DNA from 3 places in the Candidatus Clostridium eludens genome. Region 2 is predicted to be linked to each of the others. Evidence: riboswitches for the same ligand, from Rfam matches in the RefSeq annotation. Region 2 holds a riboswitch; each other region holds the start of a gene.
What was found. Region 2 has a riboswitch for S-adenosylmethionine ahead of ACJDU8_RS20285 (MetQ/NlpA family ABC transporter substrate-binding protein). Riboswitches for the same ligand answer to the same signal wherever they lie in the genome.

Region 1 (3,285 bases), on a different contig from region 2:
TATTAATGCAAGAACTAACCCCAAAATAAACGATTCTAATGTAAGTGGTACAGTAAATTGAATGCCTGCTTTTAACAAAGGGAAAAAAGAATCTTGTAATATTTGTATTATTCTTATTGCTCCATCACTTATATGCATATTATCACCCTATCACTATTTGGATACATCGGAATTAAACCATTTATTAGATATTTTTAGAAAAGTTCCATCTGACTTCATATCAGCTAATGCCTTGTTTACGGCATCTACCAATTCTTTATTTCCTTTTCTAAACATAATTCCATTGGAAGCTGCATCTGGTTGTTCATCCACTACCTTCACTGCTATATCTGGTTTTTGCTTTTTTAAATCTAAAAAAGATATATTATCATTAATAGTTGCATCTGCACGTTTGGAAAGTATTAAATCAATGGACTGATTAAATCCGTCATCTTGTACAACCTCCGCATTATAAGATTTAGCAAGTTCAGCATAATTACTAGTTAATGTTTGTGCGGATTTTTTACCTTTTAAATCTTCAAACTTCTTAATATCTTCATTGTCCTTAGCAACTATAAGCGCTCCCTTTGTAACTATATACGGAGTTGAAAAATCATACTTTTTCTGACGTTCTGGCTTTATTCCAACCTCATTAACTATAATGTCAAACCTTTTAGCATCTAATCCAGCAAATATTCCATCCCATTTTGTTTCAACAAATTCAGCTTTTACACCTAAACGTTTGGCCACTTCTTCTGCTATTTCCACATCAAAACCAGTTAACTTTCCGTTTTTATCGTGAAATGTAAATGGCGAATAAGTTCCTTCAGTACCAATTTTTATTACTCCATCTTTTTTTATTTTGGATAATAAATTATTATCACTGGTTTGATTAGCTGTGGATTTATTGTCATCTTTACTAGATGCACATCCTGTAACAGCTACAGCAAATATTAATAAAACGCTAATTAATAGACCAATTTTTCTCATGGTTATACCCCCTATAAATTAATAATAATTATTTACTTTAAAATTTTTGTAATACTGCAATATGAATTTAAGTTTCATAATTTAGTTAAATTGAACCTGTTCTAAAAATTTTATAGTTCGCGGATTCTTAGGATTATCGAATACCTCCTCTGGAGTTCCTTGCTCTACTATATTTCCACTATCCATAAACATGACTCTATCTGCTGCTTCTTTAGCAAATCTCATTTCGTGAGTTACAATAATCATTGTGGTATCCCTTTCAGCAAGCTTTTTTATAACATCCAGTACTTCTCCAACCAATTCAGGATCTAAAGCAGATGTAGGTTCATCAAATAACATTATATCCGGATTCACAGCCATAGCTCTGCCTATACCAACTCTTTGCTGCTGACCGCCTGATAACTTCGATGGGTAACAATCTCTTTTATCCACCAGTCCAACCTGTCTTAATATATCCATTGCTATCTTCTCCGCTTCAATTTTATTTAATTTTTTTACTATAGTTAAATGTTCCATAATATTTTCTATTGCCGTTTTATTATTAAAGAGATTATAACTTTGAAATACCATAGATGTATGCTTCCTCAATTCATGTATTTGCTTTTTAGTTATTTGTTCAAAATCTATTTTTAATTTTCCTATTTCTATGGTACCTTTGTCTGGAGTTTCTAAATAATTTATGCATCTTAACAAAGTTGATTTTCCTGTACCAGAAGGGCCTATTATTGCAATAACCTCCCCCTTTTTTATTTCTAGGTCAATACCCTTTAAAACTGTAAGTTCACTAAACTTCTTGTATAAATTTTTAACTTTTATCATTTCATAAAACAACCTCCCTTTCAATTGGTTTAAAATAAAAAAGCTATTTTTCTTAAACAAGAAAAATAGCTTTTAACATCCCAAATTAATTTATAAAATGGCCACTTTTCTCATCTTTCAGAGTATAAAATAACTCTGCAGGAATTAACACCGATACATATTAAAATAAATGCCGGTTGTTGGGTTTCATAGGGCCAGTCCCTCCACCTCTCTTGATAAGAACCTAGTTTATTAATTTTTTAATATTTCACATTACTTGTGCTTTACACATTATACTAATTATATTCTTATGTGTCAATTATTAAATAGCAAAATCATAAACCTTTAAAATAAAATTATTTAAAAAATGTATTGACATTATATAAAAATATATTTATAATACTACGTAAATATTACTGAACATATTAAATTGATTGGTTTTTATTATATGTGAGGGTTGCTAAAATAAAATTTAATAGAATCATAGATCAAATAAGTATGTGTTGATATTTAGTTGACCAGAAAAACTGGAAGCTAAATTTTATTCTTACATTTTGTAAGAGTAAAATTTAGCTTTTTTTAATTAGTACATTGTAATTATTTTTTTTACAATACTTTTTTCAAAAACGAAAAAAGTAATTGTTAAAAATTATTACAGTACAAATAACAGATATGATATATAGAATAAAAAGTCGAAAAACAATAGATCTTCATAGTGTATTAAGTTTTTTAAAATACTTATTTCAAAAATGAAAAAAGTATTCATTAAATTCTATCAATGTAAGAGGTGTACCAGTGAGAGATAATTCCAATATACTAAAAAGTTTAAGCTTTGAAGAAAAAAAAATATTTAATTTGCTTCAGAAAAATGGACATTTATCTAAAAATGAAATTTCGTCTATGACAAATATTAAATTGACCACATTAAAGTATGTTATGGAACCTTTAGAAAAAAGCAAAATAGTAGTTGAAAGTTGTATAGGAGAATCTACAGGCGGGAGAAGGCCAATTTTGTATGATATAAACGTAAATGATTTTTATATTATAGGCATTGATATATCAATACTCTATACTCAGGTAGTTATTACAAATTTAAAAATGAAAATTTTGTATAAGGAACTATTTCATATGGATGAGTCTTGTACTCCTTGTGAAACTGTAAAAAAAATAGTAGAAATTGTCAACAGAGCTTATGCAGACCTAAACTTGAGTCATATGAAACTCTTAGGCATAGGAGTAGGATCTGTTGGACCTTTAGATATAAAAAATGGGATCATAAAAAACCCGGTTGACTTTTTTGCAGATAGTTGGACTAACGTACCCATAAAAGAAATGTTAGAGGAAAAATTAAAATGCCCTGTTATAGTTGAAAATGGTGCAAATGCAGCAGTTGCTGCAGAATATTTTTACGGTGTGGGAAAAGGAATCGAAAATATTGCTTTTTTTAATTGTGGTATTGGAATAAGAACAGGAACAATTTCCTCAGGAAATCTTATAAGAACAATAAATGACGAAGAA
Region 2 (3,285 bases):
AACTTCATAATCTTAATTGCAGTATTGTGAGTTGGATTCTCACATATTATATTGTCTCCCTTCTCTGTAATACAGGACAATATCAAATCAAAGCCTTCTGTAAAACCATTTGTTATAAGTATGTCCTTTTCCTGTATATCCACACCCTTATTTTCCATATATTTAAGCAAATATTGAATAAGGGGCCTGTATCCTTTGGCATATCCATAATTCAGTACTTTTTCTCCCTCAATAGACATCCTGTTTAAAAATGCCCTCTTAAACTCACCTACATTAAACAGATTTTCATCAGGAGCTATACTTTTAAAAGATATCATTCCCTTCTGCCATTTCGCCTCATGTTTAATTATATCTAATTTTTCTGAAAGTTTTCCATAGTTGTTTATTTCATTCTCCCAGTTTACACTCCACTTTCCCTGAAAATCCACTTTAATATTTGATACAAAAGTACCTTTTCCCTTTTTTATATATACGAATCCCTCATCCTGTAAAAATTCATAGGCATATATTATTGTATTTCTGCTTACATTAAACATAGAAGCCATTTCCCTGGTGGATGGCAGTTTTTCATCACTTCTAAGCAGCCCCTTTAATATCATATCTTTAATATAATCCTTTACCTGTACATATACAAGCCTATCTTTATCTATTTTAATATTAGAGAACATAATAAATTTCACCTCAACTATATTTTTACACAATTAAATGAAGAAATAAATAAAGAATAATACCCAGTTAAATACTTAAAAGGTACTATTCTTTATTCTATGAGGTGTTTTGTGTTAAAATTATTTATTTTTTAAAATGCCGGAACTATACTTCCCTTATACTTTTCGTTTATAAATTGTTTAATTTGTGGATCATTCACAGCTTTTGCTAAAGCTTTAATATAAGGTTTATCTTTATCTTCTTTTCTAACAGCAATTATATTGGCATAAGGTGAATCTTTTGATTCTATAGCAATGGCATCTTTTGTTGGATTTAAATTTGCCTCTAATGCATAATTTGTATTTATAACGGCTGCATCTACATCTGATAAAATTCTTGGAAGCTGCGGTGCATCAACCTCTTGTATATTTAAGTTTTTCTTGTTCTCAGTTATATCCAGTTTTGATATGGTGTCTCCATCTTTTACCTTTATGAGTCCTTTAGCAGCCAACAACTTTAAAGCCCTGGCTTCATTTGTAGCATCATTTGGTACAGCTATTTGTGCTCCATCTTTTAACTCACTTAAACTCTTAATCTTATTTGAATAAACCCCCATTGGTTCAATATGCACTTTAGCAACATAAGTCAAGTCTGTGTTATTCTTTTGATTAAACTCTTCTAAATATGGTATGTGTTGAAAAAAGTTTGCATCTATTTCTCCTGACTCTAAGGCTTTATTTGGAGTTACATAATCTGTGAATTCAACTATTTGCAGGTCATATCCTTCCTTTTTCAGTATAGGCTTAACCTTTTCCAATATTTCTTTGTGAGGCTGAGGAGATGCCCCTATCTTTATTGTAGTTTTGTCCTCATTTTTACTTGTGCTGCCTTCACTTTTTTGTGAGCCGCACCCAACTAGTGCAAAAATAACTATTAATGATAAAATAGCGGTTAATATTCTTTTCATTTCTTATTCCTCCCTTATGATATTAGATTAAAAATAATAAAGCCCGAGGATAACCTCGAGCTAAAAATCTCAAACTATCCCCTATCTTTCAGCTTACGCTGTAGGAATTAGCACCAATGTATTATAAAATAATACTGGTTGCCGGGCTTCATAGGGCCAGTCCCTCCACCACTCTTGATAAAGCTTATATTAAATTCATAACTTACAGAATAAATTATAGCATACAATTTAATAATGTCAATACCATTTCAAAAACATAATAAATTCATATTAATTCCTCTAAAAAACCACTATTAAATTGAAATATTGATAGTGTGGTTCTTTAATATTTTAATTAAAATGTATATTATTATATTAAAGAGGTTTTACACCAAAATCAAAAAATAGGAAAATAAAGTTGATATTGGAGGAATTAATAATATGAAAATAGGAATCATAATGGGAGGTATATCTTCTGAAAGAGAAGTTTCCCTAAATTCAGGAAAATCAATAATAAACTATATGGATAAAAACAAATATGATATTATACCTATTGTTATAGATAAAAAAAGTGATGTAATGGAGAAAGTGAAGGATATAGATTTTGCATTTATTGCACTTCATGGCAAATTTGGTGAAGATGGTATAATTCAATCTGTTTTTGAAACTATGGATATTCCCTATTCAGGCTGCAGCCCTCTAACCAGCGGTATTTGCATGGATAAAGACATAAGTAAAAAATTACTGTGCTCTGAGAATATAAACACTGCCAGCTGGATATGTACTAAATCCATAGAAGATATTAACTATAAATACTTAGAAGAAATGGGATACCCTGTAGTAGTAAAACCCAACTGTGGTGGCTCAAGTGTAGCCACTACTATAATAACAAAAAGTGAAGATGTAGAAGCTGCCGTTCGCCTTGCTTTGAATTATGATACAGAAGTTATGATTGAAAAATATATAGCAGGTGATGAAATAACCTGCTGCATATTAAATGGAACTACCCTTCCAATACTTGCTATAAAACCTAAAGGCAACTTCTTTGATTATACTTCGAAATATGCAGATGGGGGCTGTGATGAAATAGTAGTAGAATTTGAGAAACCACTGCAAAATGAAATTGAAGAAATATCCAGAAAGTGCTGGAATCTTTTCAAGTGCAAAGGATACGTTAGAGTAGATATGATACTAGAAAATAAAATTCCCTATGTGCTTGAACTGAATACTCTACCAGGACTCACTAAAAATAGCCTCTTTCCTAAAAGTGCTAATGCAGTAAATATATCTTTTACAGAATTATTAGACAAAATAATTCAATGCTCTCTGTAAATTTTAAGAGTATCTGAAAATAAATAACTAGCATGCTGGCTAGTTATTTATTTGAATATACCCAAAATATCACCATTTTAATGTACATCCTGTTTTATGTTCAAATTCTGCTTTTACATTATCTAAATTTTCTATATTTACGTTCTCTAATTTTAGTTCTAAACTTAAATTCACGCTATTAAAGGATGGATTTTTCTTTAATTTTATATTCTCTCTTTTACAAATATCTGCCGCTATTTTTATTATTTCATTTTGGTTTGCACTGCTTGATGCGCTAATATTCCACCCTGTAATATTAGCTAAATGCTGAATATGTGTTTTATACTTTTCTCCAATTACAGAACTTATAAACGAAAGTT
Region 3 (3,285 bases), on a different contig from region 2:
GGACTCAGATACCAATGGTGTGGTACCATTTGATGCTGAGGCTGATTATTACATTGAGATTTTAAAAGCAATAGGTCAGAACTTTAAAACAAGGAGATTCCCAAGCCAAATAATAACAACTGCATTAAATGAAGAGCAACTAGGGCGTTTATATAATGAAACAGGGTTAACAAGTTATACTTCTGATATAGAGGTTCTAAATAATGATTTATTTAAATGGATTTGTCCTGGTAAAGAAGAGTGGGTTGGATATAATGAATGGAAAAATCGTCTTAAAAGGGCAGTCAATATTTTTGGGAAAGGAAATGTAAATTCAGGAATTGTTGGAGGCGTTGAACTAGCAAAGCCAAATGGGTTTAAAACTGAAGACGAAGCACTTAAAAATACACTTGAAGAAGCGGAAGATCTAATGAGCAGTGGTGTATCAGTCGTATATATTGTTTGGGTTCCAAGACCGCTTTCATTTTTTGGAGATCAGAAGAATGCATCACTGGAATATTATGTAAGGTTAGCTAAAGGCCTTAATGATATTAGAACAAAATATGGATTAACAATAGATTTTGACGATTATCGCAGATGCGGGAATCATCCTAATTCTGATTTACAGAGAGTGTTATAAAGGGGTGAAGAATGAAATGGCAAACATAAATGATATAAAGAATATTATTAATAATTCAGAGACCACAAAGATACTTGCAACTGTTGGAATAAACGGCATACCTCATACCAGTGTAAAGCAGACCATCCATATTAATGAAGAAGGGAATATTGAATATGTTGAACTTTTTGAGTCGTCACAAAGTTATAGAAATATAACAGGAAGTATATGGTATGATAAAAAAGTTTCAATTGCAATATGCGGAAAAAATAAAGAAAGCTATACAATAATTGGCAGACCAGTGAAAATACTCATTACAGGGAGATATTTCGAAGAGATATATTCAGATATCCTTGAAAAATTAGGATTTGATATGGCAGCGGTTGTTATTATTGAACCCGAATCCATAGAAAATCAATCTCCAAGAGATAAGTTTGAAAAGCAGGAAAAAGATAAGCCATTCTTTAAGCATTTAGATAGAATTAAAAAGGCCTAGAAATAGATTAAGCAATGGTTTCGTTGAAGAAGCATTTATATATTTAATATAAACAATCTCTATAATGTTTATAAAATTATTGACAAATTGTAGCTTTAATGTATATAATTTATTGTAATAAAAATGAATACAATATATACTCTCTTATCAAGAGTGGTGGAGGGACTGGCCCTGTGAAGCCCGGCAACAGCTAGAAGTCTAGAAATGTGCTAAATCCTGAAGGATATTTCCTTGGAGATGAGAGGATGCTGTAGTTTTTTGGCCTCTTCTTATTGTTATGAGAAGAGGCTTTGTATTTTAATTTTACTTTGGGGAGGGTTTGAACATGGAAAATAAAAAAATAGGGGCCATATTTGGTACGATTTCAGTATTTTTAACAGCAGTAGTTTTTATTGTTTCCACTATTGTAGGAGGAAGAGGCATTATATTAAATAACATTATATGGGTTCTGGCAATTATAATTTTAGTTACAACTATTCTGACAATGTTAAAATTGAATCTTAAATCATTGTCAGATATTGACAAATCTATAAAAGAAATATCTCAGGGAGATTTAACGAAAAAAATAAAAGTACATGAAAGAAGCATATTTAGTGATTTATGCTCCAATATAAATGTATTAATTCTAAGTATGAGAGGATTTATAAATGAAACAAACATAATGACTGATAAAGTTGTAAACCACTGTGAAGATTTAAGTTCAAATGCAATGCTGGTGGAAAGTTCGGGAGAAGAGACCAGTTCCGCTATAAACAATATATCCCAGGATATGATAGAGCAGATGAATGATGTAATTACAACAGAAACGCTTATTAAAGAGTTTATAGAAGGTCATAAATCTATATCAGAAAATGGGGGATTAATTGAAAGTAATGCTTATTCTATGATGGAAGTAGTGAAACATAGTAATAAAATATGTGAAGAATTAATTAAAAAGATGAATCAGTCTTCAGACTTAAATGCAAATTTAGTATCAAAAGTAAAAAATTTATATGAAAAAGCTTTTAAAATTCAGAATATAGCAGATGCAGTAAATAATATAAGCAAAAACACTAACCTGCTTTCTCTAAATGCTTCTATAGAAGCTGCAAAGGCAAAGGAAAGCGGTTCAGGTTTTGCAGTAGTGGCAAATGAAATAAGAAAACTAGCTGCTATATCTTCTAATCAGGCCAGAGAAATACAGTGTATAATAGACGAAATTAAATCAGAAATAACAAATATATCTTCTAGTATGGATAATGAAGTGGAAATATTTAATGAAACCATAACATTTTCTAATGCCACAAAGGAAAATTTAGATAATATATATAGGGAAAGTAAAAAGTCTATAGATTCCATAGAAAGTATAAATAAAGTTATTAATATACAAAATAAGAAGATAATTGATATAAAAGATTTAATGGGACAAGTATCTGAAATATCGGAAAATACTTCTGCAGCTACCCAGCAGGTTGCTGCAGCTTCACAGGATCAAGTATCTGCCATGAAAAGTGCATTTGAATCTATTTCGAATTTATCAGATATGAATAAAAAGTTAAAAGAAGGTATTTCCTCTTTTGCTAAAGACTACAAAGTAGATGAAGAAGTATACAACAATATAGAAATGGGATTAAAAGAACTCAGGCGAATAGCACAAATTGAGGGCTTGAGTACCATGGATTATAATATTTGTACTGAAATATTAACAAAAAATATAGATAAATGTCCTTATTTTGAACTATTTGGATTAGTACAAAAGGATGGACTTAGAAAGGCTATAACCCTGGATTATAAAGAAGAAGATGTATATACTAGTTTTTTGCACAGACCTTATTTTAAACAATCAATAACAGGCAGAGAATATCAATCCCAACCGTATATATCTGTAGATACTAATAATTACTGTATAGCACTTTCAGTTCCGGTTATAGATAAGAAAGGTGAAATTGTAGGGGTGCTAATGGGAGATTTAATATTGGGATAATAAATATAAGACTTATCTCAAATACTGCCATTGATAACACCCCTATCATCAAAGCTAACTAAAATATTTATCCGCTATTTTTTCAGCTGTACGTGCTGCCAGAGCTTGTGTTGTAAGGGTGGGATTAGCCCCACCCAAACCATTATAAAGTACACTGTTATCTGCAATGAATAATCTTTTAACTTGTTTGGCTTCGCAATTTGTATCAGTAACATACCCCATACGCAT

Region 1: it holds a riboswitch for S-adenosylmethionine, as region 2 does, so the genes downstream of both, ACJDU8_RS01565 (amino acid ABC transporter ATP-binding protein) here and ACJDU8_RS20285 (MetQ/NlpA family ABC transporter substrate-binding protein) in region 2, are expected to answer to the same signal.
Region 3: it holds a riboswitch for S-adenosylmethionine, as region 2 does, so the genes downstream of both, ACJDU8_RS06695 (methyl-accepting chemotaxis protein) here and ACJDU8_RS20285 (MetQ/NlpA family ABC transporter substrate-binding protein) in region 2, are expected to answer to the same signal.

The regions. Positions count from the first base shown of each region.
Region 1 is NZ_JBJHZX010000002.1:31,126-34,410, forward strand. Features, by position in the region: gene ACJDU8_RS01555 (amino acid ABC transporter permease) at 1-138, opposite strand, end outside; gene ACJDU8_RS01560 (amino acid ABC transporter substrate-binding protein) at 154-969, opposite strand; gene ACJDU8_RS01565 (amino acid ABC transporter ATP-binding protein) at 1,051-1,788, opposite strand; SAM riboswitch class I at 1,896-2,010, opposite strand; gene ACJDU8_RS01570 (ROK family transcriptional regulator) at 2,563-3,285, shown strand, end outside.
Region 2 is NZ_JBJHZX010000040.1:13,019-16,303, forward strand. Features, by position in the region: gene ACJDU8_RS20280 (aminotransferase-like domain-containing protein) at 1-668, opposite strand, end outside; gene ACJDU8_RS20285 (MetQ/NlpA family ABC transporter substrate-binding protein) at 800-1,615, opposite strand; SAM riboswitch class I at 1,694-1,799, opposite strand; gene ACJDU8_RS20290 (D-alanine--D-alanine ligase) at 2,036-2,926, shown strand; gene ACJDU8_RS20295 (MBL fold metallo-hydrolase) at 2,996-3,285, opposite strand, start outside.
Region 3 is NZ_JBJHZX010000007.1:99,523-102,807, reverse strand. Features, by position in the region: gene ACJDU8_RS06705 (hypothetical protein) at 1-619, shown strand, start outside; gene ACJDU8_RS06700 (pyridoxamine 5'-phosphate oxidase family protein) at 636-1,094, shown strand; SAM riboswitch class I at 1,236-1,338, shown strand; gene ACJDU8_RS06695 (methyl-accepting chemotaxis protein) at 1,420-3,057, shown strand; gene ACJDU8_RS06690 (GMC family oxidoreductase N-terminal domain-containing protein) at 3,112-3,285, opposite strand, start outside.